Regions from separate parts of the Streptomyces sp. MS19 genome, predicted to be linked through region 1. Evidence: riboswitches for the same ligand, from Rfam matches in the RefSeq annotation. Region 1 holds a riboswitch; the other holds the start of a gene.
What was found. Region 1 has a riboswitch for glycine ahead of gcvT (glycine cleavage system aminomethyltransferase GcvT). Riboswitches for the same ligand answer to the same signal wherever they lie in the genome.
Positions count from the first base shown of each region.

Region 2: it holds a riboswitch for glycine, as region 1 does, so the genes downstream of both, gcvP (aminomethyl-transferring glycine dehydrogenase) here and gcvT (glycine cleavage system aminomethyltransferase GcvT) in region 1, are expected to answer to the same signal.

Region 1 covers NZ_JBJZOH010000019.1:32,116-46,633, reverse strand. Annotated here, with positions in the region: gene ACL02R_RS18865 (GyrI-like domain-containing protein) at 1-1,031, shown strand, start outside; gene ACL02R_RS18860 (DinB family protein) at 1,078-1,641, opposite strand; gene ACL02R_RS18855 (MBL fold metallo-hydrolase) at 1,745-2,536, shown strand; gene ACL02R_RS18850 (hypothetical protein) at 2,651-2,914, shown strand; gene ACL02R_RS18845 (hypothetical protein) at 2,911-3,159, shown strand; gene ACL02R_RS18840 (SDR family oxidoreductase) at 3,185-3,673, opposite strand; gene ACL02R_RS18835 (TetR/AcrR family transcriptional regulator) at 3,744-4,382, shown strand; gene ACL02R_RS18830 (choice-of-anchor K domain-containing protein) at 4,487-5,374, opposite strand; gene ACL02R_RS18825 (VOC family protein) at 5,871-6,239, shown strand; gene ACL02R_RS18820 (L-serine ammonia-lyase) at 6,512-7,894, opposite strand; gene gcvH (glycine cleavage system protein GcvH) at 7,908-8,294, opposite strand; gene gcvT (glycine cleavage system aminomethyltransferase GcvT) at 8,318-9,463, opposite strand; glycine riboswitch at 9,634-9,727, opposite strand; gene ACL02R_RS18805 (enhanced serine sensitivity protein SseB) at 9,810-10,577, shown strand; gene ACL02R_RS18800 (enhanced serine sensitivity protein SseB C-terminal domain-containing protein) at 10,670-11,416, shown strand; gene ACL02R_RS18795 (Dps family protein) at 11,490-11,963, shown strand; gene ACL02R_RS18790 (hypothetical protein) at 12,234-12,386, shown strand; gene ACL02R_RS18785 (hypothetical protein) at 12,390-12,593, opposite strand; gene ACL02R_RS18780 (SDR family NAD(P)-dependent oxidoreductase) at 12,754-13,692, opposite strand; gene ACL02R_RS18775 (TetR/AcrR family transcriptional regulator) at 13,882-14,430, shown strand.
Region 2 covers NZ_JBJZOH010000016.1:34,276-48,793, reverse strand. Annotated here, with positions in the region: gene ACL02R_RS17325 (glutamate--cysteine ligase) at 1-840, opposite strand, end outside; gene ACL02R_RS17320 (hypothetical protein) at 1,111-1,680, shown strand; gene gcvP (aminomethyl-transferring glycine dehydrogenase) at 1,737-4,655, opposite strand; glycine riboswitch at 4,850-4,947, opposite strand; gene ACL02R_RS17310 (PRC-barrel domain-containing protein) at 5,085-5,483, shown strand; gene ACL02R_RS17305 (DNA polymerase IV) at 5,378-6,841, opposite strand; gene ACL02R_RS17300 (MerR family transcriptional regulator) at 6,906-7,505, opposite strand; gene ACL02R_RS17295 (bifunctional nuclease family protein) at 7,651-8,124, opposite strand; gene ACL02R_RS17290 (FHA domain-containing protein) at 8,206-8,916, opposite strand; gene ACL02R_RS17285 (DUF881 domain-containing protein) at 9,073-10,065, opposite strand; gene ACL02R_RS17280 (small basic family protein) at 10,049-10,381, opposite strand; gene ACL02R_RS17275 (DUF881 domain-containing protein) at 10,378-11,286, opposite strand; gene ACL02R_RS17270 (sugar phosphate nucleotidyltransferase) at 11,365-13,860, opposite strand; gene ACL02R_RS17265 (CDP-alcohol phosphatidyltransferase family protein) at 13,990-14,518, opposite strand, start outside.

The DNA of each region.
Region 1 (14,518 bases):
TCAAGAGGCTCCGGGAACGCGGCCCGATCGCCCGCGCCGCCCCCGCGGCGGGCGGCAGGTCCCGCACGGTGTACGCCGCCACCGCCGAGGGCCACCGCGCCTGCGCGGACGCGGCGGAGGCGGCCATCGCCGAGGTGCGCCCCGTCTTCCCGCCGCTCCTCGTGGGCCTGGCCAACCAGCCCGCCCTCGACCACGCACGCCTGCTCGCCGCGCTCGACCGGCGCGCCGAGGCGCTCGCCGAACGCGTCGGGCACGTACGCCGCGCGGCCGAGGCGGACCGGGACGCGCCGCCGTTCGTCCGCGCCATCTTCGACCACGCACTCGGCCAGCTCTCCGCGGAACAGGACTGGCTGACCCGTTACCGCGCGTCACTCGCTCCGGCGCGCGCCCCAGGAAGCGAGAAACCCATGGCGCCCTACGACGTCAAGCGCGAGCGCAAGGAGCTGTACGCGCCGAAGAACACCGCCTGGGGGCTGGTGGACGTACCCGAGCAGCGGTTCCTCGCCATCGACGGCACCGGGAACCCGAACAGCGCCCCCGCCTACGCGAACGCGGTCGAGGCGCTGTACGCCGTCGCGTACACCCTCAAGTTCGCGGCGAAGCGCACGGACGGCGGCGACTTCGTCGTCGGCCCGCTGGAAGGGCTGTGGTGGGCCGACGAGTGGAGCGCCTTCACCGCCCGCGGCAAGGACACGTGGAACTGGACGATGCTCCTGGTCCTGCCGCCCTGGATCACCGGAACGATGGTCGAGGACGCGAAGACCGCCGCGCTGGCCAAGAAGAAGCAGCCCGCCATCTCCCGCGTGGAGCACCGCACGCTGCGCGGGGGCCTCAGCGCGCAGATCCTGCACACCGGCTCCTACGACGGCGAGACCCCGGTCCTCGCCGAACTCCACGACACGTACCTCGCCGCCAACTCCCTGCGCCCGACCGGCAAGCACCACGAGGTCTACCTCAACGACCCCCGCAGGACCGCTCCCGAGAAGCTGAAGACGGTCCTGCGCCAGCCGGTAGAACGCGTCCCGGACTGAGCGCCGCCGCCCGTACCGTGGGGCCCGGTCGCGGGTCACGGGGATGTCATATCCCGCCCGGTCCGGCTCCGTCCCGCCAGCGGTAGAGGTCGCGCAGCAGGGAGATCTCGGCGCCGTGGTGGATCAGCTCCCTGTTGACGTGCAGGACCCGGTTCTCCATCGGGAACCGCTCGGGACCCGCCGCGGGCGGATTCTCCAGGTCGGCGTCCGACAGCCCGCGGACCCCCGCGTTCCATCGCGCGTACATCCCGTCGAGCTGTTCCAGCGCCTCGGCGGCGGTCCCGGCGTAGGCGAACGTCCGGGCATCGACGTCCCCGCCGCCGAAGTACCAACCGACCCGGTAGCCCAGGCACGAGACGATGACGTGCGCCAGCCGCCACGCGATCGTGGTCACCGGCGCGGGCACCGGGTCGGGGGCGGCGAAGTCCATCGTCCACTCCCCGGAACCCGCCGGCATCGGCGCGGCCGACGTGCCGCTGGGGCGGATGCTCCAGCAGCCGCGCACCGGCTCCCAGAAGTACTCCTCGTCGGCAAGCCCGTCCAGCCGCGGCCGCAGATTCCTGTGCCAGTACCAGTCCAGCTGCTCCGCGAGCCGTTCGCTTCTCGTCATCTCCGCACACTACTCACCAGCGGGCGGACCGCATCCGATTGGGGTGGACGGCCCGGATGTGGCAGCCTCGGCCGATGACACGACGGACGCAGAAGAGATCAGCATGAGCACCCCGAGCGAACGCCACACCGGTGATCCCCTCCGCTTCACGGTGCTCGGCAGCGCGACGCCGTACCCGGCCGCCGACAACCCCTGCTCTGGCTACCTGGTGTCGGGCGGCGGCGCCCGCGTGTGGGTGGACGCGGGCAGCGGCACGCTGGGGCCGCTGCAACGGCACGTCCGGCTCGACCGGTTGGACGCCATCTGGATCTCGCACCTGCACGCCGACCACAGCGCCGACCTCCTCACCGCCTACTACGGCCTGCTCTACTCCGACATCCGGCTCGAAGCACCGATCCCCCTGTACGGCCCGCCCGGCATCGCGGACCGGCTGGCCCGCTACCTCACCAACGGTCCGGCCCGCAGCCCCGTCGAATCCGCCTTCGCCGTCGAGGAGTTGCACGACGGGCACCTGGCGCAGGCCGGGGGCCTGACGCTGACCAGCCGCGCCGTGGCGCACGGCATCCCGGCCTTCGCCCTGCGCGTCGAGGGAGGCGGCCGTTCGCTGGTGTACTCCGGGGACACCGCGCCCTGCGACGCCCTGACCGAACTTGCCGAAGGGTGCGACGTGCTGCTGTGCGAGGCGGAGAGCGACCTGGCGCCCGCCGACGGCGGCCAGGTGCACCACACGCCCGAGGACACCGGCGACACCGCGCGCGCCGCCGGGGCGGGACGCCTCGTGGTGACGCATGTCGGGCGCTCCCTCACCCCGGAGCAGGCGGTGGCCCGCGCGTCGGCCCGCTTCGACGGCCCCACCGCCTTCGCCACCCCTGGCACCACGTTCCCGCTCGCCTGACCGCGCCGGGAAAGCGGGGAACGTTCACCCGATGGTGCGTCTCCCGCTTTCATCGGCGACCTGTCGTCGGGCCAGTCGTTAACGTCATGCCTGCATCCGAACCGAGGAGGGCCAGTGAGCGGCGAACCCCTGCGTACCATCACCGGCGACGGCAGGGAGATCACCTTGCCTTCCACGATCCGGGGAATTCGCGACGCGCTCCCTCCCGATCGCCGCGCCGAGTTCACCGACGCGGTGGAAAACGTGAGCCTCCACGACATCCACGAGCTGATGCGTGCCTGGGTGATGGAACTGCTTGAGGCACGCGATCCCCAGATGGCCCGCGACCTTGACGCCCTCGCCCGGCAGGAGCGCGAACGCCGGGAGGGAGCCGGGTGAACAGCTACCGCATCGCTTACGACCCTATCGCCGAGAAGCAGCTCACTGCCGTTCCCGACCGGCGACGCACCCGATTCCTGAAGACGCTCGGGAGTACTGTCGCCCGCGATCCTTACGGTCACCGTTCGACCTCTGTGGGAGGAGACCGCGACCGCCGGGACGCCACTGTCGAAGGCATCATCATCCGTTATTACGTCAGCGGCTCGGTCCTGACCATCACGATCGTTCGGCTCCTGGCCGTCTGACACGCCTCCGCCGGGGCGCCGCCGGTCAGGTGCGCAGGCCCAGGTGGACGCCGCCGGTGGCGTCCAGCGTCCGGCCGGTGATCCAGCGGCCGGCGTCGGATGCGAGGAAGGCGACGGCGTCGGCGACGTCCTCCGCGCGCCCGAGGCGGCCGAGCGCGGTGCCCGCTTCGATGAACTCCCGGAGGCCCGGCGCCTCGAAGACCGCCGCGTTCGCGTCGGTCCTGGTCGCGCCGGGCGCGACCGCGTTGACCGTGATCCCGCGCCCGGCCAGCCCGCGTTCGAGTCCGGTGATCAGGGTGTCCACGTCCCCGGCGGTCCCCAGCTCCGCGTGGACGGCGAACGCGCGGCCGCCCGCCGCCGTGATGCGGGAGACCGTCTCCTCCGCCCCCTCCGCCCCGCCGCCGTAGTGCACCGCCACGTCCGCGCCGTCGGCGGCGAGGCGTTCGGCGATCGCGCGCCCGATGCCGCGCGACGCCCCCGTGACCAGCGCGGTCCTGCCGTTCCGTTCTCCCATGACGCCCACCCTTGGTTGTGTGAGCCACTCGCCAATTGTGAGTGACTACCAGGACGGTACCGTGTCACGTGTGGAGAACGGAAGACCGAACCTGCGCGAGCGCCGCAGGGCGGAGACCCAGCGCATGATCCAGGCGCACGCGATGCGGCTGTTCGGCGAGCGCGGCTACGACGCGACGACGGTCAACGACGTCGCCCACGTGTGCGGCGTCTCGGCCATGACCGTCTACCGCCACTTCCCGACCAAGGAGGACCTGGTCCTGCACGGCCGGTATGACTCCCTGATCGCCGCCCGGGTCGCCGCGCGCCCGGCGGACGAGCCGCCGGTGCGGTGCGTCGGCCTCGCCCTGGTCGAGGCGGCCCGTGTCCTCACCGGGCCCGGCGTGGACCTGCTCCTCGCCCGCCTGCGCCTGATGACCGACACCCCGGCGCTGCGCGCCCGCCACCTGGACGGCCAGCTCGCCACGCAGCGGGCCATCGTCGCCGCCCTGCCCGCCGAACCGGACGACGCGGAGGCCGGGTTCCGCACCTGGGTCGTGGCCGGCGCGTGCCTGGCCGCGCTGCACGCCGCCCTGACGCGCTGGGCCCAGGAGGACGGCCGCCAGGACCTGCCCGGCCTGATCGCCACGGCCCTCACCGCGGCCTTCGGCGGCGACTTCGACCCGGACCCGGACCCGGACCCGGACGCGGACCCGGGCACCGTCGCCTGAGCGCCCCGGGCCGGACAGGTGCGGCCGGGCCGCTCACCCGCCCGGCCCCGTGGCCTGGCTCACGGGCCCGGATCACCGGCGCGCCGCGTGCCGTGGCCGTGCGGTCAGCCGGCGGCGTCGCCGTAGGCGTGACGGGCGCGGACGTTGCCGCCGCTGTCGCGGAGTTCGGCGGTGTCGCCCTTGTCGTTCCAGATCGGACGCCCGCTGCGGAACGTGAGGCCGTACCAGCCGGCCGGCTGCTGCTGGTCGGAGGTGTAGACCCGGATGGTCATGGCGGGGGCGAGGTAGCCGTCCTCCGTGAAGGTGAAGTCCTGGCCCGCGTCACCGGCGTTGATCGTCCAGCCCTTCACCGGGACGATCACGCCGCTGCGGTTGACCAGCTCGACGTACTCGCCGTCCTGGGGGCGGCCGGTCTCGCCCTTGTGGTGCACGGAGCGGATGGCGATGTCGGGCCGGTCGGTGCGCACCAGCATGCCGAGCAGTTCGACCGTGGTCGTCCGGCCCTCGGGGCTGCTCGATGTGTTCCGGAGCGGCCCGTCGTCCACGCCGGGGAAGCCGGCGAGGACCAGGGTGTACGGGACGCCGTCGAGGGTGACGGTCTGGTTGCCGGGGAACGGCAGCGGCACGCTCAGCGTGTCGGGTACGTCGCGGTCCTCGTCGCCGAAGGAGTAGTGGGTGAAGGCGAAGGGGAACTCGGTCTCCGGGCCGTCCTGCACGGACAGCCGGACGGTCAGGTGCAGGGTGCTGGTGTGGTAGCTCAGGCCGCTGCCCGGCTCGCGCAGGTAGTTGTCGTAGGTGATCGTGCCCACCGTGAACTCGTGCCCGTCCAGGCGTGCTTCGGTGGTGTTGCCCGTGAACGTGTAGCCGGTCTCGCGGTTCTCGGCGTCAGGCGCTCCCCAGGCGATGCGGTCGGTGCCCGCCCCCCTCATGTCGCCGAACACCCGGCTCCGGGGCTCGGGCCTCCAGGTGGCGGATGTGGTCACCGTGACCATGGATCTCCGTCCGTCGCAATCGGCTGCGGGTGACTCCCGTAGTGGACCGACCGGTTACTGCCCCGGGGAGGCGAAACCGTGTGTGATCCCCACCGAACGGGCCTGATCCCGCCGGTGCGTGACCGGCGCCCCAGCCTTGCGCCCTGTGTGGCGCTCCCGGTAAGGCCCTGTCACCCCGCGGCCGTTGCCGCGCGGGGCCGGATCACCGGCCGGGTGTGCTCGGCGGCACGGTGACGCTGCGCGGCCTCGGCTGGGCCGCGCCCGCGGCGGCGGCGGACGGGCCGCTGTACCGCCCGGCCGGTGAACCGTGGCCGGACGCGCGGCCGGTGGACGTCACGGCCGTCCCTACTACCTGTGGGCGAACCGCGAGCCCGGTCCCACGCAGGTGTGGCTGCCGCCGGCGGACGGCGTGGACCGCCCGGCGGGGGGCCCACCGATGAGTTCACCGTGGTCGGAGGGTCTACCCGGCGACGCAACCGTTCTCCAGAGGAGTGCCATGTCCACCATCCAGCCGGTGATCGTGACAGCGAAACATGACCTACTGCTCAGCTTCTACACGCAGTTGTTCGGCGCCGAGGAGATCTTCCGGGTACCGGCGGAAGGCCCGGTCTTCTACCGCGGCCTGCGCATCGGCGACTCCGACCTCGGGCTGGTGGCCGATACGGCGCCGCGGACCGGGGCGGCGCCGCGGGTCCTGCTCAGCATCGGCGTGGACGACGTGGACGAAGCGCTCGGCCGGGTGGAGGCGCTGGGCGGCTCGGTCAGCGGCGGTGCCAACGACATGCCGTGGGGTCAGCGCGTCGCCCACATCAAGGACCCCGACGGCAATCCGGTGAACCTCACCCAGCCGATCCCGGCTTCGTGACGCTGGTCCCGGTGCCTGTGCCGGGCGCTGGCCGCGCGTGGCTCGCCACCGGCGTGCCGGTCAGGGCCTCGTCCAGGCGGCCGTGTGCTGGTGATCGAGTCCTGACCTGCGCGTTCAGCCGCGCACGGCGTGGCACGGGCGCCGTGCCACGCCGTGCGTCGGGGCCGAGTGCATCCTCTCCCGGTCCGGCGGCTCGCCGTCCTTGCCGCGGCTGAGGTGGAGGGCCCCGACCAGCGCGGGACGAGCCGAACGCGCTGGTCAGGGCACCTTTCTCAGCACTCGACGATGTTCACCGCCAGGCCGCCGCGTGCCGTCTCCTTGTATTTGACGGACATGTCGGCGCCCGTCTGCTTCATCGTGCGGATCGCCTGGTCCAGGGAGACGTGGTGGCGGCCGTCGCCGCGCAGGGCCATGCGGGCGGCGGTGATCGCCTTGACGGCGGCCATGCCGTTCCGTTCGATGCACGGGATCTGCACCAGGCCGCCGACCGGGTCGCACGTCAGGCCGAGGTTGTGCTCGATGCCGATCTCGGCGGCGTTCTCGACCTGTTCGGGCGTGCCGCCCAGGACCTCCGCGAGGCCGCCCGCGGCCATCGAGCAGGCCGAGCCCACCTCGCCCTGGCAGCCGACCTCGGCGCCGCTGATCGACGCGTTCTCCTTGAAGAGCATCCCCACCGCGCTCGCCGCCAGCAGGAAGCGGACGACGCCGTCCTCGTCGGCGCCTGGCACGAAGTTGACGTAGTAGAGGAGCACCGCCGGGATGATCCCGGCCGCGCCGTTGGTCGGGGCGGTGACGACGCGGCGCCCGGCGGCGTTCTCCTCGTTCACCGCCATCGCGTAGAGCGTCACCCACTCCATGGCCCGCGCCGCCGCGTCGCCCTCGCCGCGCAGTTTCCGCGCCGAGGCCGCCGCCCGGCGGCGCACCTTGAGCCCGCCCGGCAGGATGCCCTCGCGCGCCATGCCGTCCTCGGCACAGCGGCGCATCACCTCCCAGATCCGCAGCAGTCCGGCGCGGATCTCGGCGTCACCGCGCCAGGCCCGTTCGTTCTCCAGCATCAGACCGGAGACCGAGAGGCCCGACTCACTTGCGCGGGCGAGGAGTTCGGCGCCGGTGCGGAACGGGTGGCGCGGCTCGGTGGTGTCGGGCACGATGCGGTCGGCGCCCGCCGCGTCCTCGTCCACGACGAAGCCGCCGCCCACCGAGTAGTACGTCGCCTCCCGCAGCGTGCGCCCGGCCGCGTCGGCGGCGCGGAACGTCATGCCGTTGGGGTGGTACGGCAGCGAGCGCCGCCGGTGCAGCACCAGATCCGTGTCGGGGGCGAACGGCACGGGGTGCCCGCCGTCCGGTTCCGCGCCGAGCAGCCGCAGCGTGCCGGACGCGCGCACGGCGGCCACCTCCGCGCCCGCCCGGTCCACGTCCACCGTGTCCGGCGCGTGCCCGGCGAGGCCGAGCAGGACGGCGTCGGGGCTGCCGTGCCCGTGCCCGGTGGCGCCGAGCGAGCCGAACAGCTCGGCGCGCACCGAGGCGGTCGCGGGGAGCGCCCCCTCGCTCCGCAGCCGCCGCGCGAAGCGGCGCGCGGCGCGCATCGGGCCCACCGTGTGCGAGCTGGACGGGCCGATCCCGATGGAGAACAGGTCGAAGGCGGAGAGGGCCACCGCGGTCAGCCGTTCACTCGTTCGTGAAGGCGGTGTACTCGTCGGCCGTCATCAGGTCCGCCGGTTCGCCCGCCGCCTCGCCGGCGCGTACGCGGAACAGCCAGCCGTCGCCGAACGGTTCGGAATTGACCAGCGACGGATCGTCCACAACCTCCTGGTTCACTTCGGTGATCGTCCCGCTGACCGGGGAGTAGAGGTCACTGACCGACTTTGTCGATTCCAGCTCGCCGCACGGCTCGCCCGCCGTGACGGCCGTGCCGGTCTCGGGCAGCTGGATGTACACGACATCGCCCAGCTGGTTCGCCGCGTACTGCGTGATGCCGACCGTCGCCACGCCGTCATCGGCGGTCGACAGCCACTCGTGCTCCTTGCTGTAGCGGAGCTGCTCGGGGTTGCTCATGGGGTGATTCTCCTGGATCTGGACTACTTCTGGCGCTGGTAGAACGGCAGTGCGACCACGTCGTACGGCTCCCGCGCGCCCCGGATGTCCACATGGACGCCCCCGGTGCCGGGCGCCGCGAACGCGGGGTCGACGTACGCCATCGCGATCGGGCGGCCGAGCGTCGGGGAGGGCGCGCCCGAGGTCACCTCGCCGACGACCGCGCCCGCCGCGTCCACCACCGGGTACCCCGCGCGCGGCACCCGCCGCCCGCGCGCGACGAGGCCCGTCAGCACGCGCGGCGGGCGCGCGGCCGCCTCCTCCGCCGCCCTGGCGAGCGCGGTGCGGCCGACGAAGTCACCGGGCTTCGCGAGCTTCACGACCCGCCCGAGCCCGGCGTCGTACGGGGTGGTGGCGGTCGTCAGCTCGTGCCCGTACAGCGGCATGCCCGCCTCCAGGCGCAGCGTGTCGCGGCAGGCGAGGCCGCAGGGGACGAGGCCGTCCTCGTCGCCCGCCGCGAGCAGCGCGGCCCACAGGGCGGGGGCGTCGGCGGGGTCGCAGAACAGCTCGAAGCCGTCCTCGCCCGTGTAGCCGGTGCGGGCGATCATGACCGGGCGGTCCGCGACCGTGCCGGGCAGCCCGGCGTAGTACTTCAGCCCGGCCAGGTCCGCGTCCGTGCGGCGCGCCAGGATGCCGGGGGAACGGGGGCCCTGGACGGCGATCAGGGCGTACGCGTCGCGGTCGTCCCGTACGGCGGCGTCGAAACCGGCGGTGCGGGCGGTCAGGGCGGCGAGGACCGTCTCGGCGTTCGAGGCGTTGGCGACGACCAGGTAGCGCTCGCCGTCGAGCCGGTAGACGATCAGGTCGTCCAGGATGCCGCCCGCCGCGTCGCAGATCATGGTGTACCGCGCGCGGCCCACCGCCAGCGCCGACAGGTGCCCGACGAGCGCGTGGTCGAGGAACGCGCCCGCCTCCGGCCCCGTCACCGTCAGCTCGCCCATGTGCGACAGGTCGAAGAGTCCGGCGGCCCCGCGCACCGCCGCGTGCTCGGCGCGCTCGCTCCCGTACCGCAGCGGCATGGACCAGCCGGCGAAGTCGGTCATCGTGGCCCCGAGCGCGCGGTGCGCGGCGTCGAGCGCGGTGGTCCTGAGGGGCGCCGGGGAAGGCGCGGCAGAGGTGTCGTCCGTCATGTGCGGGCTCCCGGGGGCGGATGGGGGATGGAGGACGGCGGGACGGCGTACGGCCCGGTCCTCCCCATCTGTCATCTGCACCTGAGAGGTTCGCCGCGGCCGGGGGCCGGTGGCTTGCACCGTGGGTGGGAACGCGCCCGGCGGGGGCGCGGTCCGCTTTTCAGATTCGCCTTCCGCACGCGGTATCGGGGCCTGAGAGATTCAAGGGAGGACTTGCTCCTTCGGCGCCCCGCACGGCGGCGGGAACTCTCCCGCGCGCGGTCGAACGGCTGGTATGCGGTTGTCGGCACATCATCGCACGAACCTGCGGGCACGGCCGGACGGGCGCAGCCGTTAGGGTGCGTGCATGACCGTACCCAGGCAGCAGCCCGGCTTCGGCGGAGGGTGGCCGAGCAACGAGCTGGAAGAGACGCTCGCCGTGTCCCTCGGCGTCGCCGACGCGGGCCCGAGACTGCTGAAGGTCCTCGCGCGCAGCGCCCTGTGGGTGCCGCTGCCCGAGGGCGGCAGCCGCGAGAGCACGCACCTGGACCTGCCCACGGTCCAGCTGAACGGCGGCCCGTACGTCCCCGTCTTCAGCTCCGCCGAGCAGCTGCACCTGGGCGGCGCCTCGCACCTCCCGTTCGCCGTCGCGCCCGCGTGGGAGTTCGCGCGTGGCCTGCCGCCGGGCGTCGGCGTCGCCCTCAACCCGGGCGGGACCGTCGGCGTGCCCGTGCCGCCCGTCGCCGTCGCCGAGCTGTGCCGCGCCACCCCGGGGGAGCGCGCGCCCGGCGTGCCCAGCGGCGCGCGGATGCGCCTTTTCCAGCCGGACTGGCAGGACGACCCCATCGACTTCCTGCGCGCCGTCACGGGCGAGCTGGCCGTCCTGCCCGCCGTACGGTCCGCGCGCCGCGGCCTGGCGAGCGCCGAGGGCGGCGCGCCGGCGCTCTTCGTCGGCATAGAGATGGACACCCTGGAGGAGACGCAGCGCGCCGTCGTCCACGACGCGCTCGGCCGGGCCCTGGCGCGGCAGCCCGTCGTCTGGCCGGTACAACTGGTCCTGCTGGATGCGGCCGACGACCCTGTGGTGGACTGGCTCCGGGCGTGCGTGCAGCCGTTCTACACCCGCGATGCCTGAGGCGCCGGGGACCAGGTCACGCGGGGGCACACCTCGCACGCTGCCGAGCCTGGCGTGCGCGGCGCCGTCGAGAGCGAGGAGGACAGGCCCAGGTGAGTGCGGTGCGAGGCGTTGAGGAACTGCTCCCCCGGATCACGGCCGACCGCCTGGACGCCTACGAGGAGCTGCTGGCCGCCCTGGCCGCCGGAGACGTCTGGATGCTGCTGTGGCACGGCCGCCCCGGCGAACCGGAGGCGCAGTACGGCAGCATCGAGGTCGCTGGGCACGGCTACGCCCCCTGCGTCACCTCGGAACGCGAACTGGCCGCCAGCGGCTGGAACCGCGAGCACGAGGTCGTCAGCGGCCTCGACATCGCCGCCGCCCTGTACCCCGACCACTGGGGCCTGTGGCTCGACCCGCACGCCCCCGGCGGCGGCCTCGGCGTCCCCTGGCTGGACCTGCGGCGCATAGCGGGCGGCCTGGACCGGCTGCCCGCCGGGCCGCTGCGCATCGGCGAACCGGCCGTGCGTGCCGACGCGTTCTACGCGCAGCTCGTCGCGCTCGCGGGCCGTACGCCCGTGGTGCGCAGCCTGCGGCGCGGCTGGGTGCGGCCCGCGCTGGGGGAGGCGTACCTCGTCATCGGGCTCGACGTGGACGACCCGGGGGAGCGGACCGCCGAGGCGGTGCGCCAGATGATGCTGGAGGCGATCGGCGCCGTCCCGGACGGCCTGCCGGTCGGCACGGTCGCCATGGCGGACGGCTACGACCCGGTGGCGATGTGGCTGCGGGCGAACGCGCGCCCGTTCTACGACCGCGACGCCCCGGGCGGCGGCGGTCACGGCTACCCGCGCCCGTACTGAGCCCCCGGTTGCCCACCCGCATCCGGGGTAACCGGAGCGAGGCAGGACACCGCAACATGAAAGGGGACGCCGTATGAACGCCGTGAAGAGCACGCTGCCCGACGCCGCTCGGAAGACCGTCGGGGAGGCGTTGCAGGGCGCGCTCGTCGACCTGGTCGACCTGTCGCTGGTCGCGAAGCAGACGCACTGGAACGTCATCGGCCCCCGGTTCCGCTCGGTGCACCTCCAGCTGGACGAGGTGGTCGACTCGGCCCGTACGCACTCCGACACCGTCGCCGAGCGCGCGGCGGCCCTGGGCATCTCGCCGGACGGGCGGGCCCACGCCGTGGCCGCCGGGACCGGGATCGCGAAGGCTCCCGAGAGCTGGCAGCGGGACACCGAGGCCGTGGGCACGATGGTGGACGCGCTGGGCGCGGTCATCGTGCGGATGCGGGACCGGATGGCGGAGGTCGCGGAGGCGGACCGGGTGACGGAGGACATCCTGATCGCGGTGACGCAGGACTTGGAGAAGCACCACTGGATGTTCCAGGCGGAGAACGCCTCCTGACCCACCCCACCCGGCGTCACCCCCGCCCCTGCCGGAACCCCGGCAGGGGCGCCCGCACGCGCCCCGGTCACTCACGCCGGCCACCATCCCCCTACGGGCGGATGTACGGGCCGCGTCACGCGCGCCGCGTACGAAAGGCCGGGGACGGGCACGCCGCGGCGCGGCGTTCGGTGCAGCTGAGCAAAATCCGCCCCGCCACCACCAGACCAGCAGTACAAAGACTCTGCTCCCCGCACGCGCGGGGAGGGTCCGTCGCCCGGCAGCGGTGCCGTGAAGCCGAAGAAGGTGTCGTCGCCGCGCGTACGGGAGTGCGGGCCGGAGGCCGTCCGGCTGTTGCGTGAGGAGCCAGGACCGGGCGGGGAGGCGGAGGTCGCGCGGCTCACCGGCTGGGCGCCCGACGTCGTACGGCGGCTGACCGTCTGACGGTCACTCGTGCCGCGGCGTGCAGCGCGGCGTCGCCTGGCAGTAGTGCCCGAGCCCCTTGCAGTGCCAGCACAGGTGCGGCGCCGCCACCCCCTGCCCCGGCCCGGACGCGGGCACGTACAGCGTCTCGCGGAACTCGACGCGCTGCCCCGTGCACGCCTGGCACTGCCGGTGCGGTCCGGGGCAGTCGTCCGCCGTCTCAGCCATCCAGTCGTTCCCTCGCTCGCGCGGTCCGCCGGGCGTCTTCAGGGTCTCTCCGCGGGCGGTGGTGAAGCCAGGCCGCGGCGGTTTCCGTCACAGCTTCCGCACGGTACGTTACCCGCCCGGGTGCGAAGCCGCAGGGGTGCCGGGCTCCCGCGTACGGGACCTACGCGGCGAGCGTGTCGAGCGAGACCTGCCACAGCAGGGCCGCCGCCTCGGGGTCGAGGGCGTACGGCGCGACTCCGCGCGCGGCGCCGGGCTCGGCGTGCGCCGCCTCGTTGCAGTCCTCGAAGTACCGGCCGGACACCCCGGCGAGCAGCGGGGAGGCCGCGAGCAGCGCGGACGTCGCGGCGCCCTGCTCCGGCGTCTTCCAGTCCGGGGCCCCGGCGCCCACGCGGGCGCGCATCCGTTCCAGCTCCTCGTCGCTCACATGCCGCTGGAGGCGGGTCCTGATGCCGCCGGGCATCAGGGAGTTGACGAGGATGCCGTCGTCCACCCAGCGGGCGGCGGCGGCGACCGCGAACAGGACGTTGGCCGTCTTCGACTGGCCGTACGCCGCCCACGGCTCGTACGCACGCTCGCGGAAGTGGATGTCCTCGAAGACGACGGGCGACCGCAGGTGCGCGCTCGAACTGACCGACACCACGCGCGCCCCGTCAGCCGCCGCGAGCGCCCGGTGCAGGCCGGTCGTCAGCGCGAAGTGGCCGAGGTGGTTGGTGGCGAACTGCAACTCCCAGCCCTGCGGGGTCCTGGTCTCGGGCGCCGCCATGACGCCCGCGTTGTTGACGAGGATGTGCAGCGGCCCCTCCCACGCGGAGGTGAACGCGGCGACCGACGACGGGTCGGCCAGGTCGAGGCGCGCGACGCTGACGTCCCCCGCGCCGCTGGTCGCGCGGATGTCGTCGGCGGTGCGGTCGCCCGCCGCCGCGTCGCGGACGGCGAGCGTCACGGCCGCGCCCGCGCCGGCCAGGGCGCGCGCGGTCTCGACGCCGATGCCGGAGGCGCCGCCGGTGACGACGGCGCGGCGGCCGGTGAGGTCCACGCCGGCGAGGACCTCGGCGGCGGTGGAGGAGGCGGAGAACGGGGTGGTGAGCGGGGTGGTCACGCTGCGGGTCCTTCCGGGGGCGTGGGGTGCGGGGCGGTACGGGGCGCCGGTCCGGCCGGTACGATGGAACGCGTATTCAACCGGAGGGTCCTCCGCTACCGCCTTCCGACTGTAAGCGGAGGATGCTCCGGTAAGCAAGCTCGCCCGAGGAGTGCCGCCGTGCCGCCGCCGCCAGACGCCGCCCGCCCGATGCGCGCCGACGCCCAGCGCAACCGCGCCCGCCTCCTGGAGTGCGCGGTCCGCGCCTTCTCCGAGCAGGGCCCCGACGCGACGCTCGACGCCGTCGCGCGCGAGGCGGGCGTCGGCATCGGCACGCTCTACCGCCACTTCCCGACCCGCGAGGCGCTGATCGAGGCGGCCTACCGCAACGAGCTGGCCCGCCTGTGCGACGCCGTCCCCGGCCTGCTCGCCGAACTGCCGCCGGACCGTGCCCTGCGCGTGTGGATGGACCGATTCATCGACTATGCGGCCACCAAGCACGGCATGGCGGACGCCCTGCGCGCGGTGATCGCGTCGGGCGGCGACCCGTTCGCCACCAGCCGGGCGCGGCTCGGCGAGGCCGTCGGCGCGCTGCTCGGCGCGGGAGCGGCGGCGGGAACGGTGCGGGACGACGTGGACCCGGTGGACGTGCTCACCGCGGTCAGCGGCGTCGGGCTGGCGACCGGCCCCGAGGGGCGTGCGACGGCGGGCAGGCTGCTCGACCTGCTGATGGACGGCCTGCGCCCGCGCACGGGCTGAACGCCCCTTCCGGACGCACGACGAGACCGCCCGGCGGCCGTGGGGGCCGCCGGGCGGGGGAACCCGTGGGGTCCCGGCGCCCGCCGTG
Region 2 (14,518 bases), on a different contig from region 1:
AAAGTAGCGGACGTTCTCCTCGAACAGGTCGGCGGCCGAGGTGATCCAGCGCTCGCCGAACCAGGTGCGCGGGCGCACGCCCTGCGCGGCCAGCTCGGGCGGGCGGCTGTCGGTGGCCTGGCTGAAAAGCATCGGCCTGGTCTCGTGCCACAGCTCCTGGCCGAAGACGAACGGGGCGTTGGCGCCGACGGCGATCTGCGGGCCGGCGATGGCCTGGGCGGCGTTCCAGACGGCGGCGAACCGGTCGGGCGTCACCTGGGTGTGGAACTGCACCGAGGTGCAGGCGGCCTCCGGCGCGATGGACTCGAAGGACCGGTCGAGGGTCTCCGCGCCGCTGATGGCCAGGGTGATGGCCTCGCCGCGCAGCGCGAGGATCTGGTCGTTGAGCAGGGTGTAGCGGCCTTCGGGCGAGAGGGTGCCGGGGCCGACCTGCTCCGGTTCGATCGTCGGCAGCACGCCGGTCAGGACGAGCTGGGCGCCGAATTCGCCGCCCGTGCGGTCTGCGTATCCCACGGCGACACGCAGCTCTTCGGCCATATCGTCGAAGACCCGGCCGGAGAGCCGGTGGGGTGGCATATTGAGTTCGATCGTGAATTTACCCAGTTCGCTCTGGAAATCCTGGGTGGCCATTCGCGCGAGGAGGTCCCTGTTCACCATCCGCGGCGCCCCGTCCGAATCGGCGAGGCACAACTCCATCTCCAGGCCGATCAGATCGCGCGGCCCCTCGAAGCGCTCCTCGTGCAGCATGCGGTCCAGCGCGTCGAGACACTCGCGCAGCCGCGCGCGGAACCGCTGCCGGGCGGTCAGGTCGAACCGGTCGGCCACGACTTCTGCCCCCATGGGACACCTCCTGCGTCGGACAGTGTTCCGATACTGCCCCCGCCCCGCGAGACCTAACGTGTCCCGTCCGGCCCCCGGGCACCTCACACCGGCATATTCCACTGGAATACGCGCCCCTCGCGCCCCCCGTTCCGGCGTCCTGTTTTGTTCTTGCCGAAACATCACGGGTCGGCTACTGGAAACATGAAGAGAACACCCGGCGGATAACATTCCCCTACGGCGTGTCTCCTATTAAGAGGCGACCTACTCCAAAGCGAGAGGCGACCCATCATGCCCTTGAACGTTCCCCCGGTACCCGCCGGAGCGGAGGCCAGCGTCCTGGACGCCCTCCGCGAGCCCACCGTGTGGCTCCCGCTCCCGTTGCAGCGCCACCGTGAGTCGCTGCGGCTCGTGTGCCCCCTGCCCGTGCACGAGCTGGCCCCCGTCACCGGCCTGACCGTGCCCCCGCGCTCCCGGCTCGCCGGGTGGCGCTTCCTCCTCGACCGCGACGGCGTGACCGTGGGCGGAGCCCAGACCGATCTCACCGCGAGCGGCTGGGAGTTCTCCCACTTCTCCGCCGGGCCGTTCATCGCCTCGACGGCACGTGCCGTGGCGCTGGCGGAGTCGATGGCGACTCCGTTCCAGCCGCGGCTGCTGTCCGTCCCCGAGCTGTACATGGTCACACTGTGGCTGCACGCGGACCCGGCCGCCGACCCGGCGTCGGGCAGCCCCGAGCCGCAGGATCTGCTGGTGCCGCTGGCGCCGGCGCCGCCCGGCATCGCCGCCGAGCGCCCGGCGCGCACCGACGCGCTGCTGCCGCTCGTGACGAGCCGCCTGGCGCCGCTCGGCCTGGCGAGCTGACCGGACCGGGGCGTGCGCGGGCGGCCGTCGGCCCGCGTACGCCCCGGTGCCGTGCGTCAGCCCGCGTACTCCTCGACCGGCGGGCAGGAGCACACCAGGTTGCGGTCCCCGAAGGCGCCGTCGATGCGCCGGACCGGCGGCCAGTACTTGTCGTGCCCCGTGCCGTGCCCGGCGCCGAGCCCCGCGCCGCCCGGGTAGACGGCCTCCCGCCGCGTGTACGGGTGCGGCCAGTCCCCGGCGGTCTGCTCGGCGGTGTGCGGGGCGTTGCGCAGCGGGTTGTCGTCGCGCGGCCACTCCCCCGAGGCGACACGGTCGATCTCCCCGCGGATGGCGATCATCGCCTCGCAGAACCGGTCGAGTTCCGCCAGGTCCTCGCTCTCGGTCGGCTCGACCATCAGCGTCCCGGCGACGGGGAAGGACATCGTCGGCGCGTGGAACCCGTAGTCGATCAGGCGCTTCGCCACGTCGTCGATGGTCACGCCGGTGGCCTTGGTGAGCGGCCGGACGTCGATGATGCACTCGTGGGCGACCAGCCCGCCCGGCCCGGTGTACAGGACCGGATAGTGCGGCTCCAGGCGTTTGGCGACGTAGTTGGCGGCGAGCACGGCGGACTGCGTGGCGCGGCGCAGGCCCTCGGCGCCCATCAGCCGCACGTACGCCCAGGAGATCGGCAGGATTCCGGCGGAGCCCCAGGGCGCGGCCGAGACCGGGCCGGTGCCGCCGCCCTCCGGGCCCGCCGCGGGCTGGAGGGGGTGTCCCGGCAGGTACGGCGCGAGGTGCTCGCGGACGGCCACCGGGCCGACACCGGGGCCGCCGCCGCCGTGCGGGATGCAGAAGGTCTTGTGCAGGTTGAGGTGCGAGACGTCGGCGCCGAAGCGGCCCGGCCTGGCGAGTCCGACGAGCGCGTTGAGGTTGGCGCCGTCCACGTAGACCTGGCCGCCCGCGTCGTGCACGGCCGCGCAGATGGCGGTGATGTCCTCCTCGAACACGCCGTGCGTGGACGGGTAGGTGACCATGAGGACGGCCAGTTCGTCGCGGTGCCGCTCGATCTTGGCGCGCAGGTCGTCCGCGTCCACGTCGCCGTTCTCGCCGGTGGCGACGACCACCACCCGCATGCCCGCCATCACGGCGCTGGCGGCGTTCGTGCCGTGCGCGGAGGACGGGATGAGGCAGACGGTGCGCTCCGGCTGCCCGTTCGCGCGGTGGTGGGCGCGGACGGCGAGGAGCCCGGCGAGCTCCCCCTGCGAACCGGCGTTGGGCTGGAGGGAGACGGCGGCGTAGCCGGTGATCTCGGCGAGCGTGTCCTCCAGTTCGCGGATCAGCGTCAGGTAGCCCTCGGCCTGCTCGGCGGGGGCGAACGGGTGGAGGTCCGCGAACTCCGGCCAGGTGACGGCCGCCATCTCCGCCGTCGCGTTGAGCTTCATCGTGCAGGAGCCCAGCGGGATCATGCCGCGGTCGAGCGCGTAGTCGCGGTCCGCGAGGCGCCGCAGGTAGCGCAGCAGCGCCGTCTCGGAGCGGTGGCGGTGGAAGACGGGGTGGGTGAGGTACGCGTCGGTGCGCAGCAGTCCGGCGGGCAGCGCGTCGTCGGTGCGGGCGTCGAGCGCGTCGATCGCGCCGCCGTCCGCCGGGACGCCGAACGCGGCCCAGACGGCGGTGAGATCGGCGCGGCGGGTCGTCTCGTCGCAGCTGATGCCGACGTGGTCGGCGTCCGTGAGGCGGAGGTTGACGCCCGCCTCGCGCGCCGCCGCGACGACCTCGGCGGCGCGGCCGGGCACCTGGGCGGTGACCGTGTCGAAGTACCGCTCGTGGACGGTCTCCACGCCGCCGTCGCGCAGCCCGGCGGCGAGCAGGGCGGCGTACCGGTGGGTGCGGCGGGCGATGGCGGCGAGCCCGTCGGGGCCGTGGTGGACGGCGTACATGCCGGCCATCACCGCGAGCAGGACCTGCGCCGTGCAGATGTTGCTGGTGGCCTTCTCGCGGCGGATGTGCTGCTCGCGGGTCTGGAGGGCCAGGCGGTACGCCGGGTCGCCCGCAGCGTCGCGCGAGACGCCGACGAGCCGTCCTGGCAGGCTGCGCGCATACGCCTCGCGGACCGCCATGAACCCGGCGTGCGGGCCGCCGAAGCCCATCGGCACGCCGAACCGCTGGCTGGAGCCGACCGCGATGTCCGCGCCGAGGTCGCCGGGCGACGCCAGCAGGGTGAGGGCGAGCAGGTCGGCGGCGACGGTCACGACGGCGCCGAGCGCGTGCGCCGCCTCGATGACGGGCCGCGGGTCGCGCACCGCGCCGGAGGCGCCGGGGTACTGGAGGAGGACGCCGAAGACGCCGCGCTCGGCGGCCTCCGCCGGGATGCCGTCGGACAGGTCGGCGACGACGACCTCGACACCGGTGGGCTCGGCGCGGGTGGTGACAACGGCGACGGTCTGCGGCAGGCAGTCGGCGTCCACGAGGAACACGCCGTCCTTCACCTTGCCCACGCGGCGTGACAGGGCCATCGCCTCGGCCGCGGCCGTGGCCTCGTCGAGCAGCGAGGCGCCCGCGGTGGGCAGGCCCGTGAGGTCGGAGACGACCGTCTGGAACGTGAGGAGCGCTTCGAGGCGGCCCTGGGAGATCTCGGGCTGGTAGGGCGTGTAGGCCGTGTACCAGGCGGGGTTCTCCATGACGTTGCGCAGGACGACCGGCGGCGTGAACGTGCCGTGGTAGCCGAGCCCGATCATGGAGCGGGCGACCGTGTTGCGCGCGGCGAGGGACCGCAGTCCGGCGAGGACGGCGGCCTCGTCGCGGGCGTCGGGCAGGGCCAGCGCCTCGGTGGCGCGGATCGTCTCGGGGACCGCGGCGGCCGTGAGGTCGTCCAGGGAGCCGAAGCCGACCTGGGCGAGCATCTTGGCGTGGTCGCCCTCGCCGGGGCCGATGTGGCGGCCGGCGAACGGCGCGGCCCGTTCGAGATCGGAGAGCGGGGTACGGCTGACGGTCATGTGTGGAGGCTCCTCACGGGGCACGGCGACCTCGGGGCACCGGGCGGCGCTGCCCGGCCTGCCTCCCCCTCTGTCATCCGGGTGCGGTCCGGACCTGAGAGCTTCACCGGGCGGTCGTGCGCCCGGCTTGCACCGTCGGTGAGGGCGGCCGGCCCGGCTCGCGCCGGGTACGCCGTCCTGCTTTCCAGAGTGGTCTGACTCGTGCGGTACGTGGGCCTGAGAGATTCCGGGGAGGAGTTGCTCCTTCGGCGCCTGCCGTCCGGGGACGCCAGGGCTCTCCCGCACGAGGTCGTCAACCACTTCGAGCCTACCAGCGCCCCCCGCCGGGGCTACCGGGGGAACGCCCCGACTGGCCGCCCGGCCGGAAGTGACCTTTTGTTGGGGGTACAGGGCATCTGCCGGACCAGTGGCGATCAGTTGGAGGAACCCGTGCAGACCGACATCGACCCCCGCAGTCTGATCGGGCGCAAGGCCCTCGACCGCGACGGCACCAAGATCGGCACGGTGGACGAGGTCTACCTCGACGACGCCACCGGCGTGCCCGAGTGGGCCGCCGTGCGCACGGGGCTGTTCAGCCGGGACGCGTTCGTGCCGCTGGAGCCGAGCGAACTGGTCGGCGGCGTCCTGCGCGTGCCGTACGAGCGCGCGCTCATCAAGGAGGCACCGGACTTCGGCGTCGGCAGGCACCTGTCGCCCGAGCAGGAGCTCCAGCTGTACCACCACTACGGCCTGGACGTGCCGGGCGCGGCCCCGCCACCGCCCGACGCCGACTTCGGGCGGCTGGCACGTCCCGAGCCACCGGCGGGCGAGGCCACCGGCGAGAGCTGATCCGGCACGAGCGGCAGGGGCTCCCCCGGGCTCAGCGCCGGGTCGTCCACGGGGAACGTGCGCACCCGGCCCGGCGGGGTGTCCGGCCGTTCGAAGCGCACGGTCACCCGGCCCACGCCGCTGCCCTGCACCCAGCCGGGACCGTGCTCTGCGTGGCGGACGTCCTGCCCCGGCAGCCACCGCCGCTCGCGGGACGTCCCGGCCTCCCCCGCCGGACCCGGCGAGGTCTCGGGCGGCGTCCCGTCCGGCGGGGCGGATGTGGCGGTCTCACCGCCGTCGGCCGCCCGCACCGCCTGGGCGAACAGGTCCTCCTGCGTGAACCCGGCGAGCCCCGTGACGCCCACCCCCAGCAGCCGCACGCCCTCGGTCGTGTCCACGCCCTCCAGCAGCCGCGCGGCCGCCTCACGCACCACGGCGGGGTCGTCGGTCGGCCCTCTGAGCGTCTCGGAGCGGGTGAGGGTCGTGAAGTCGTAGCGCCGCACCTTGAGCACGACCGTGCGCCCCGAACGCCCCGCCGCGCGCAGCCGCTCCACACACCGGCCGGCAAGGCGCGCCACCTCGTACCGCACCCGGGCGCGGTCGGTGACGTCGGTGTCGAAGGTGTCCTCGACCGAGACGGACTTGGCGTCGCGCTCGGCGACCACAGGGCGGTCGTCCCTGCCGCGGGCCATGGCGAAGAGCCCGTGCCCGTGCGCCTTGCCGAGCAGCCGCAGCAGTTCCGCCTCGCCCGCCTCCGCGGCCTCGCCGACCGTGTGCAGCCCGGCCCGGCGCAGCGTCTCGGCGGTCGCGGGGCCGACGCCCGGCAGGGTGCGGACGGGCATCGGGGCGAGCAGGTCCCGTTCGGTGCCCGGCTCGATGAGCAGCAGCCCGTCCGGCTTGGCCTGCTCGGAGGCGATCTTGGCGAGCATCTTGGACCCGGCGAGGCCCACCGAGCCGGTCAGCCCGGTGTGGGCCAGGATGCGGCGACGCAGTTCCTCGCCCGCGGCAAGGGCCTCGGCGGCGGTGGCGGCCGTCCCGCCCGCCGCCAGATCGACGAACGCCTCGTCCAGGCTCAGTGGCTCGACCAGCGGCGACAGCTCGGCGAGCAGCGCCATCACGCGCTCGCTGACGGCCCGGTAGACGGCGAAGCGCGGGACGAGGAAGGCGGCGTTCGGCGTGCGGCGGCGAGCCTGGGCCGTCGGCATGGCGGAGTGGACGCCGGAGCGGCGCGCCTCGTACGACGCGGTGGCGACCACGCCGCGCGGCCCCAGGCCGCCCACCACGACCGGCTTGCCGCGCAGGCTCGGCTTGGCCGCCTGCTCCACCGAGGCGTAGAAGGCGTCCATGTCGAGATGGAGGATGGTCGGACTGCCGCGCACGTGTCCGATGGTGCCGTACGGGTCTGACATCCGGCGGGCGGCAGCACGGCGGCGCGCGCCCGGGTCACAGCCCCCGGTTGCGGCGGCGGGCCAGTTCGTCCGCGGGGTGGTCGGCGGTGACCGTCTCGCCGGTGAGCGCGTGCTCGGCGTGCAGGCCCTCCAGGGCGCCCTGGACGTCCTGCCAGACGGCGCCGACCGCGATGCCGAAGACGCCCCGGCCGTCCTGGAGCAGCTCGGCGAGGTCGTCGGGCGAGGTGCAGCGGTAGACGGCCGCCCCGTCGCTCATCAGGGTCATGCCGGACAGTTCTGCCAGGTCGGTGGCGCACAGGGCGCGCACGGCCGTCCTGATGGACTGGAGCGAGACACCGGCGTCGAGCAGCCGCTTCACGATCTTGAGGACGACCACGTCCCGGAAGCTGTACAGCCGCTGGGTGCCGGAGCCGTGGGCGGGGCGCACGCTCGGCTGGACCAGGCCGGTGCGGGCCCAGTAGTCGAGCTGCCGGTAGGTGATCCCGGCGGCGGCGCAGGCGCTCGGACCGCGATAGCCGAGCGCGTCCGGGGTGGGCCGCCCCTGCGGCGCGGCCGACGGCAGCTGACCGTGCCGCGCCGGGCCGGGAAGGGCGGTCGCGCCCCCGACCGCTCTGCTGTCGCCGTTACCTGTCACGCCGGCCTCCGTTCCGCATGTCCTGTCCGCGCCCTCGTCGCTCACCGGCTGTCACGGCGGGCACGCGCGCGGCGTTCCTCACAAGACATGCCCCGTCGACGCTGGGCATCCACACCCGTCGTGCGGGTGATCCTCCCGTGCACCGCTACTGGCTGCTCCTGCCGAAGTCCTCGGGAGAGATCTGGTCGAGGAACTCGCGGAACCGTTCCACCTCGTCCTCCTGCTCGTCGGGGATGATGATCCCCGCGTCGTCGAGGACCGCGTCGCTGCCGTAGATGGGGCTGCCGACCCGCAGGGCGAGGGCTATGGCGTCGGACGGCCTGGCGCTGACCTCGACCCCGCTGGCGAACACCAGCTCCGCGTAGAAGACGCCGTCCCGCAGGTCGGTGATCCGCACGGAGCTGAGCTCCTGTCCGACGGCTTCCAGCACGTTCTTGAAGAGGTCGTGCGTCAGCGGCCGGGCAGGGGTCATCCCCTGCTGGGCGAACGCGATGGCGGTCGCCTCCCCCGGTCCGATCCAGATCGGGAGGTAGCGATCACCGCCGACTTCACGGAGTAGCACGATGGGCTGATTGTTGGGCATTTCCACCCGTACACCCACGACGTCGAGCTGATTCACACAGCAACCCTAGGCGGTGCCCGGGGCATTTGGATAGTCGAGCACCGCCACGCGGCCCCCGGCGTGCCCCGGGCGAGTCGGTCAGAACCCCTGCCTGCTGGCGAAGAAGACCAGCCGGTACTTGCCGATCTGGACCTCGTCACCGTTCGCGAGCACCGTCGAGTCGATGGGCTCGCGGTTGACGTAGGTGCCGTTGAGGCTGCCGACGTCACTGGCGGTGAACGTGCCGTCCGGCTGCCTGCGGAACTCCACGTGGCGGCGGGAGACCGTCACGTCGTCCAGGAAGATGTCGCACTGCGGGTGGCGCCCCGCGGTGGTCAGCTCGCCGTCCAGCAGGAAGCGGCTGCCCGAGTTCGGGCCGCGGCGCACGATCAGGAGCGCGGAGCCGGGCGGCAGCGCGTCCACGGCGGCCTGGGCCTCCGCGGAGAGCGCGGGGGCGGGGTGCTGGCCGGTGATCTCCGCCTCGTAGGCCTCCAGGCCGCTGATCGAGATCGTGGAGGTCGTCTCGGAGGAGCCTTCGAGGCCGGGGCGCAGCGGGTTGCCGCAGTTGGAGCAGAACCGGCTGGTCCCCGCGTTGCGGTGGCCACAGCGCGCGCAGGCCTGGACGTCCGCGCTGGCGCCGCCGGGGGCGCCTATCCCGGCGGGGGCGCCGACCTCGTCACGGAACAACGGCCGCCCCTGCTCGGCACCGGACGCCGACGCTGGCGTGTCGCCATGCTGGCGGGCGCGGGGCCGGTCGGCACTGTGCATGCCGCTCTGACGCCTGCCGAACAACCGAGCGAAAAAACTCACCAGCGATCCCCTCGCACCTAGCCCGTCCCGCCGGCGGCGGGACGGTCCATTCTCTCTCACCGGCCGCCGCGGACGAACCGAGAACGTCCGCGGCCCCGTTCAGTTTCCCTTACACAGCGCCACCGGGGACGGGCAGCCCCCGGGTGGCCGGTCGGCTCACGGTGACGACTGAGCGTAGTCAGGCTGCTCCGCCCGCCGCAAGGCGTCCACCGTGATCCTCTCGGGCCGCTCAACGCTCACGGACGCCGAATCGTTCTCCAGGGACTGCACGACTCCCCCGGGGATGTTCAGCGCCGGCTCCAGATCCTGGGGCCGGCCGATGGCCCGGACGACGTACGGCGCGGAGACCGGCTCGCCGTCCAGCCGGACACCGCCGTTGCGGTCCGTGAACGCGGTCTCCGCGACGATCCTGACCTCGTTGATCTGGATGGCCTCGGCGCCCGCCGCGCGCAGTTCCTGCACCGCGTCGAGCAGCATATCCGCCCCGACGCCGCCCAGTGGGTCACCGATGCGCAGCGTGATACCGGGTCCCTCGGCGGCGACGGTCCCGGCGAGGATGCCGAGGCCGCGCTCGCGCTCCTCGTTCTGGCGGCGTGCCTCCTCGGCCTGGTCGGAGCTGGTCTCCAGCTCGGTCCGCTGGGCCTCCAGCTGCCGCTTCTCGTCCTCCAGGCGCGCCGTGCGGTCGTCGAGGTCGCTGAGGATGCGCACGAGGTCCTCGGGGCGTGCGCCGCGCAGCGCGGTGTCGTCGCTGCCGGCCGCGCGGACCTGGATGGCGAGGCCGAGGCCGAGGACGAACAGGAGGGCGGCGGCGACGAGCTGGCCGCGTGTGGCGCGCGGGGGCCATAGGGCGTCGAGGAGGAGCCGGGCGCCGGCCGGGGCGGCGGGGTCGGTGGCCTCGCCGTCCGGCGGGCCGCCGTCCGGGTGAACCGGCTCGTCGGCGGGCGGCGTGTCGGGCGCGGCCTCGCGGTCGTCCGCCGTCTCCGGGGGCGCCGCGTCCAGGGCCGGGGGCGCCGGGGTGGGCCGTTCGGGTCCGCCGGGCGGGCGGCGCGCGGCGGGCAGCCGGGGTGCTTCCGCCTCGCCCTCCCGCTCGCGCGGTCCGGCCGGCCCTGGGCGTTCCGGTGAGGTCACCTGGTCACGCTCCGAAGACATGGCGGCGGATGGCCGCCGCGTTGGAGAAGATCCGGATGCCGAGGACGACCACGACGCCGGTCGACAGCTGGGAGCCGACGCCCAGCTCGTCGCCGAGGAAGACGATCAGCGCGGCCACGGTGACGTTCGAGAGGAACGAGACGACGAACACCCGGTCGTCGAAGACCCGGTCGAGCATGGCCCGCAGCCCGCCGAAGACCGCGTCGAGCGCGGCGACCACGGCGATGGGCAGGTACGGCTCGACGCCGGTGGGCACCACGGGGGTGGTGAGCACCCCGGCCAGCACGCCCAGGACGAGTCCGATGACGGCGATCACTGGTCTTCCTCCCCTGTGTTCCCTGTGGCGCTCGCGCCGCCCGTGTCGTCGAGCGGCGTCGCCGTGCGGATGGCCGGGTTGGCCGCGGCAGGCAGCCGCAGGTCGTCGCGGAGCCGGGTGGCCACCCGTATCCCGTAGTCGTCGCGGAGTTCGGCGAGGTACGCGCCCGCGGGCGTCGCGTCGAAGCCGTCCGCGAACTCCGCGCCGCCGCCGATGGCGAGCAGCGTGTACGGCGGGACGAGCGGCCGGTTGTCCACCAGGACGGCGTCCCCCGCCGCGCGGATGGCGGACAGCGCGGTGAGCCGCTGCCCGTTCACGGATATCGCCTCCGCGCCCGCCTCCCACAGCCCGTTGACGACGCGCTGGAGGTCGCGGTCGCGGACGCGGCCCGTGTCGGAGAAGCCGTCGTCCCCCGTCGCTCCTCCGGCGTCCTGCGCGCGCTCCGCATCGTTCACGGTCAGCTCGACGCCGGGGCCCTCGACGGCGGTGGCCCCGGCGAGCAGGGCGGTCGGGCTGTCCTCGGCGCCCTCGTCGGCCAGGACGCCGCGCCGCATGGCGGCGACGTCCTCGCGCAGGGCGTTCACGTCCTCCTGGAGCGAGTCGAGCCGGTCGGTGCCGGCCTCGACGCGTTCCAGCAGTTCCTCGCGCTCCCGGGCGACGGTGGGAGCGGCCTGCCGGGCGTGGGCGGCGCCGAGCGTGACGACGAGGGCGGCGAGCAGGAGGCCGCCCGCGAGCCACAGCCGGGCGCGCAGGGGGCGGGGCAGCGGCGCCCCGGCCGCCGCCCGCCGTCCTCGCGCCGCCCGCGCGTAGCCCTCGTCGAGGGTGTGGCTCATGACGGTGGTCAGCAACGACATGGAGGCGTCGGGGCGCGCGGGGCGGCGCGGTCCTGACTCCTGCTGTGGCATGGCGGGCATGATTGCACGCCGCCCCCGGATTGATCGAAACGGGCCGGTGGCCGGGCCCTTCGGCCGGTGTGCGGCCGGTCAGTGTTCGGCGCTGTCCACGACTCCCGCCCAGACGTCGAGCAGTTCCTGGGCCGCCGCGTCGTCCGGTCCCTCGGCCCACAGGTGGGTGACGGCCTCGGCCGGGTCGGGCAGCACGAGGACCCACCGGCCGTCGGACTCGACGACGCGGACGCCGTCGGTGGTGTCCACGGACCGGTCGCCCGCCGCCTCGACGACGCGCCGCATCACCAGGCCCTTGATGGCCCAGGGGGTGGCGACGTCGCGGCTGAGGACGTGGGCGCGCGGGATGCGGGCCTCGATCTGGCTGAGCGACAGCTGCGTGCGGGCCACCAGGCCGATGAGCCGGGTGAACGCGGCGGTCGCGTCGAAGACGGAGCTGAACTCGGGCACGATGAAGCCGCCCTGCCCGTCGCCGCCGAAGACGGAGCCCTCCTTGTGGGCGACGCGGGTGAGGTCGTCGGGCGAGGTGGTCGTCCACTCGACCTCGGTGCCGTGGTAGGCGGCCACCTGTTCGGCGATGCGCGTGGTGGTGACGGGGAGGGCCACGCGCCCGCTGCGGCGTTCCGCGGCGATCAGGTCGAGCATGACCAGCAGGGCGCGCTGGTCCTCGATGATCCGGCCGCGTTCGTCCACCAGCGCGAACCGCTCGCCGACGGGGTCGAAGCGGACGCCGAAGGCGGCGCGGGCGGAGGAGACCATCTCGCCGAGCCGTACGAGCCCGGCGCGGCGTGCCTCGGCGGTCTCGGTGGGGCGCGCCTCGTCGAGGCCGGGGTTGATGGTGAGGGCGTCCACCCCGAGGCGGCCGAGCAGGCTCGGGAGGACGAGTCCCGCGCTGCCGTTGGCCGCGTCCACGACGATCTTCAGCCCCGACTCGGCCACGCCCGTCGTGTCCACGGCGCGCAGCACGGAGCCGGTGTACGCGTCGAAGACGCTGGCGGGGAAGGTCAGGTCGCCGATCTCGCCGGGGAACGCCCTGCGGTACTCCTGCCGGGCGTAGACGCGGTCGAGCTTGCGCTGGCCGCCCTGGGAGAGGTCGGCGCCGCGCTCGTCGAAGAACATGATGTCCACGGAGTCGGGGACACCGGGCGTGGTACGGATCATGACGCCGCCGGCGCTGCCGCGGGCGGTCTGCTGACGGGCGACCGGGAGCGGCACGTTCTCCAGGTCGCGCACGTCGATCGCGCTGGCCTGGAGGGCGGAGATGACGGCGCGTTTGAGGGCGCGGGCGCCGCGCGAGTGGTCGCGGGCGGTGGTGACGGTCGAGCCCTTCTTGAGGGTGGTGGCGTAGGCGCTGGCGAGGCGGACGGCCAGTTCCGGCGTGATCTCGACGTTGAGGATGCCGGAGACGCCGCGGGCGCCGAAGAGGTTCGCCTGGCCGCGCGACTCCCAGATGACGGAGGTGTTGACGAACGCGCCCGCCTCGATCGTCTTGAACGGGTAGACGCGGACGTTGCCCTGGACGATGGACTCCTCGCCGATGAGGCACTCGTCGCCGATGACGGCGCCGTCCTCGATGCGGGCGGCGCGCATGACGTCGGTGTTCTTGCCGACGACGCAGCCGCGCAGGTTGGTCTGCGGGCCGATGTACACGTTGTCGTGGACGACGGCGCGGTGCAGGAACGCGTCGGACTTCACGACGACGTTGGAGCCGATGACGGTGTGCTCGCGCACCTCGGCGCCGGCCTCGATCTTCGCGTAGTCGCCGACGTAGAGCGGGCCGCGGAGTTTGGCGTCGGGGTGGACCTCGGCGCCCTCGGCGATCCAGACGCCGGGGGAGATCTCGAAGCCGTCGATCTCGACGTCCACCTTGCCTTCGAGAACGTCCGCCTGGGCCTTGACGTAGCTCTCGTGGGTGCCGACGTCCTCCCAGTAGCCCTCGGCGACATAGCCGTAGACCGGCTTGCCCTCCTTCATCAGGCGGGGGAAGACGTCGCCCGACCAGTCGACGGAGGTGTCGGGTTCGACGTAGTCGAAGACCTCGGGTTCCATCACGTAGATACCGGTGTTGACGGTGTCGGAGAAGACCTGGCCCCAGGTCGGCTTCTCCAGGAACCGCTCCACACGCCCGTCGTCGTCGACGATGGTGATGCCGAATTCGAGCGGGTTGGGAACGCGGGTGAGGCAGACCGTGACGAGGGCGCCGCGTTCCTTGTGGTAGCGGATGAGTTCGGTCAGGTCGAAGTCGGTGAGGGCGTCACCGGAAATCACCAGGAACGAGTCGTCCTTGAGCGCGTCCTCGGCGTTCTTCACACTGCCGGCCGTACCGAGTGGCTTTTCTTCATGGGCGTACGTGAGGTCCATCCCGAGTTCCTCGCCGTCGCCGAAATAGTTCTTCACGAGGGAGGCGAGGAATTGCACGGTGACCACGGTCTCGGTCAGTCCGTGGCGCTTCAGGAGCCGCAGGACGTGCTCCATGATGGGACGGTTCGCCACGGGCAGCAGCGGTTTCGGCATGCTCGCGGTCATAGGGCGAAGCCGGGTGCCTTCGCCACCAGCCATTACTACGGCCTTCATATCGGAAGTGTCCTCCTTGAGGATTCGCCAGTCACTCCGACCGCGCCCGTCCGGAGGGGCCCGGGGTGGCTCCCCGGAAAAGTGCGGCACAAGCGGGCGCCGGGCCCCTGCGACACTGCCAGGGCGGGCTCAGTCGGCGGTGGAATGGTCCGTCGTCAGCAAGCGGCGGACCTGGACCACGTAGAGAATCCCTGCCCACCAGTACAGCCCTGTACCCCAGCCGGCGAACGCCCATCCGAAAATAGCAGCGAGTGATGCCAGCCATCCACTTCCGTCACTGAGCAGCAGGAGCGGGAAGGCGTACATCAGGTTGAAAGTCGCGGCTTTGCCGAGGAAGTTCACCTGCGGGGGCGCGTAGCCGTGGCGGTCGAGCACCCAGACGGTGACGAGCAGCATCAGTTCGCGGGCGACCAGCAGGGCGGTGAGCCACCAGGGCAGGATCTCGCGCCAGGTCAGTCCGACGAGGGTGGACAGGATGTAGAGGCGGTCGGCGGCGGGGTCGAGGATGCGCCCGAGGGCGCTGATCTGGTTCCAGCGGCGGGCGAGCTTGCCGTCGAGGTAGTCGCTGACCCCGCTGGCGGCCAGGACGAGGAGGGCCCAGCCGTCGAGGTCGGGGCCGTCGAAGACGGGTGAGAGGACGAGCCAGAGGAAGACCGGC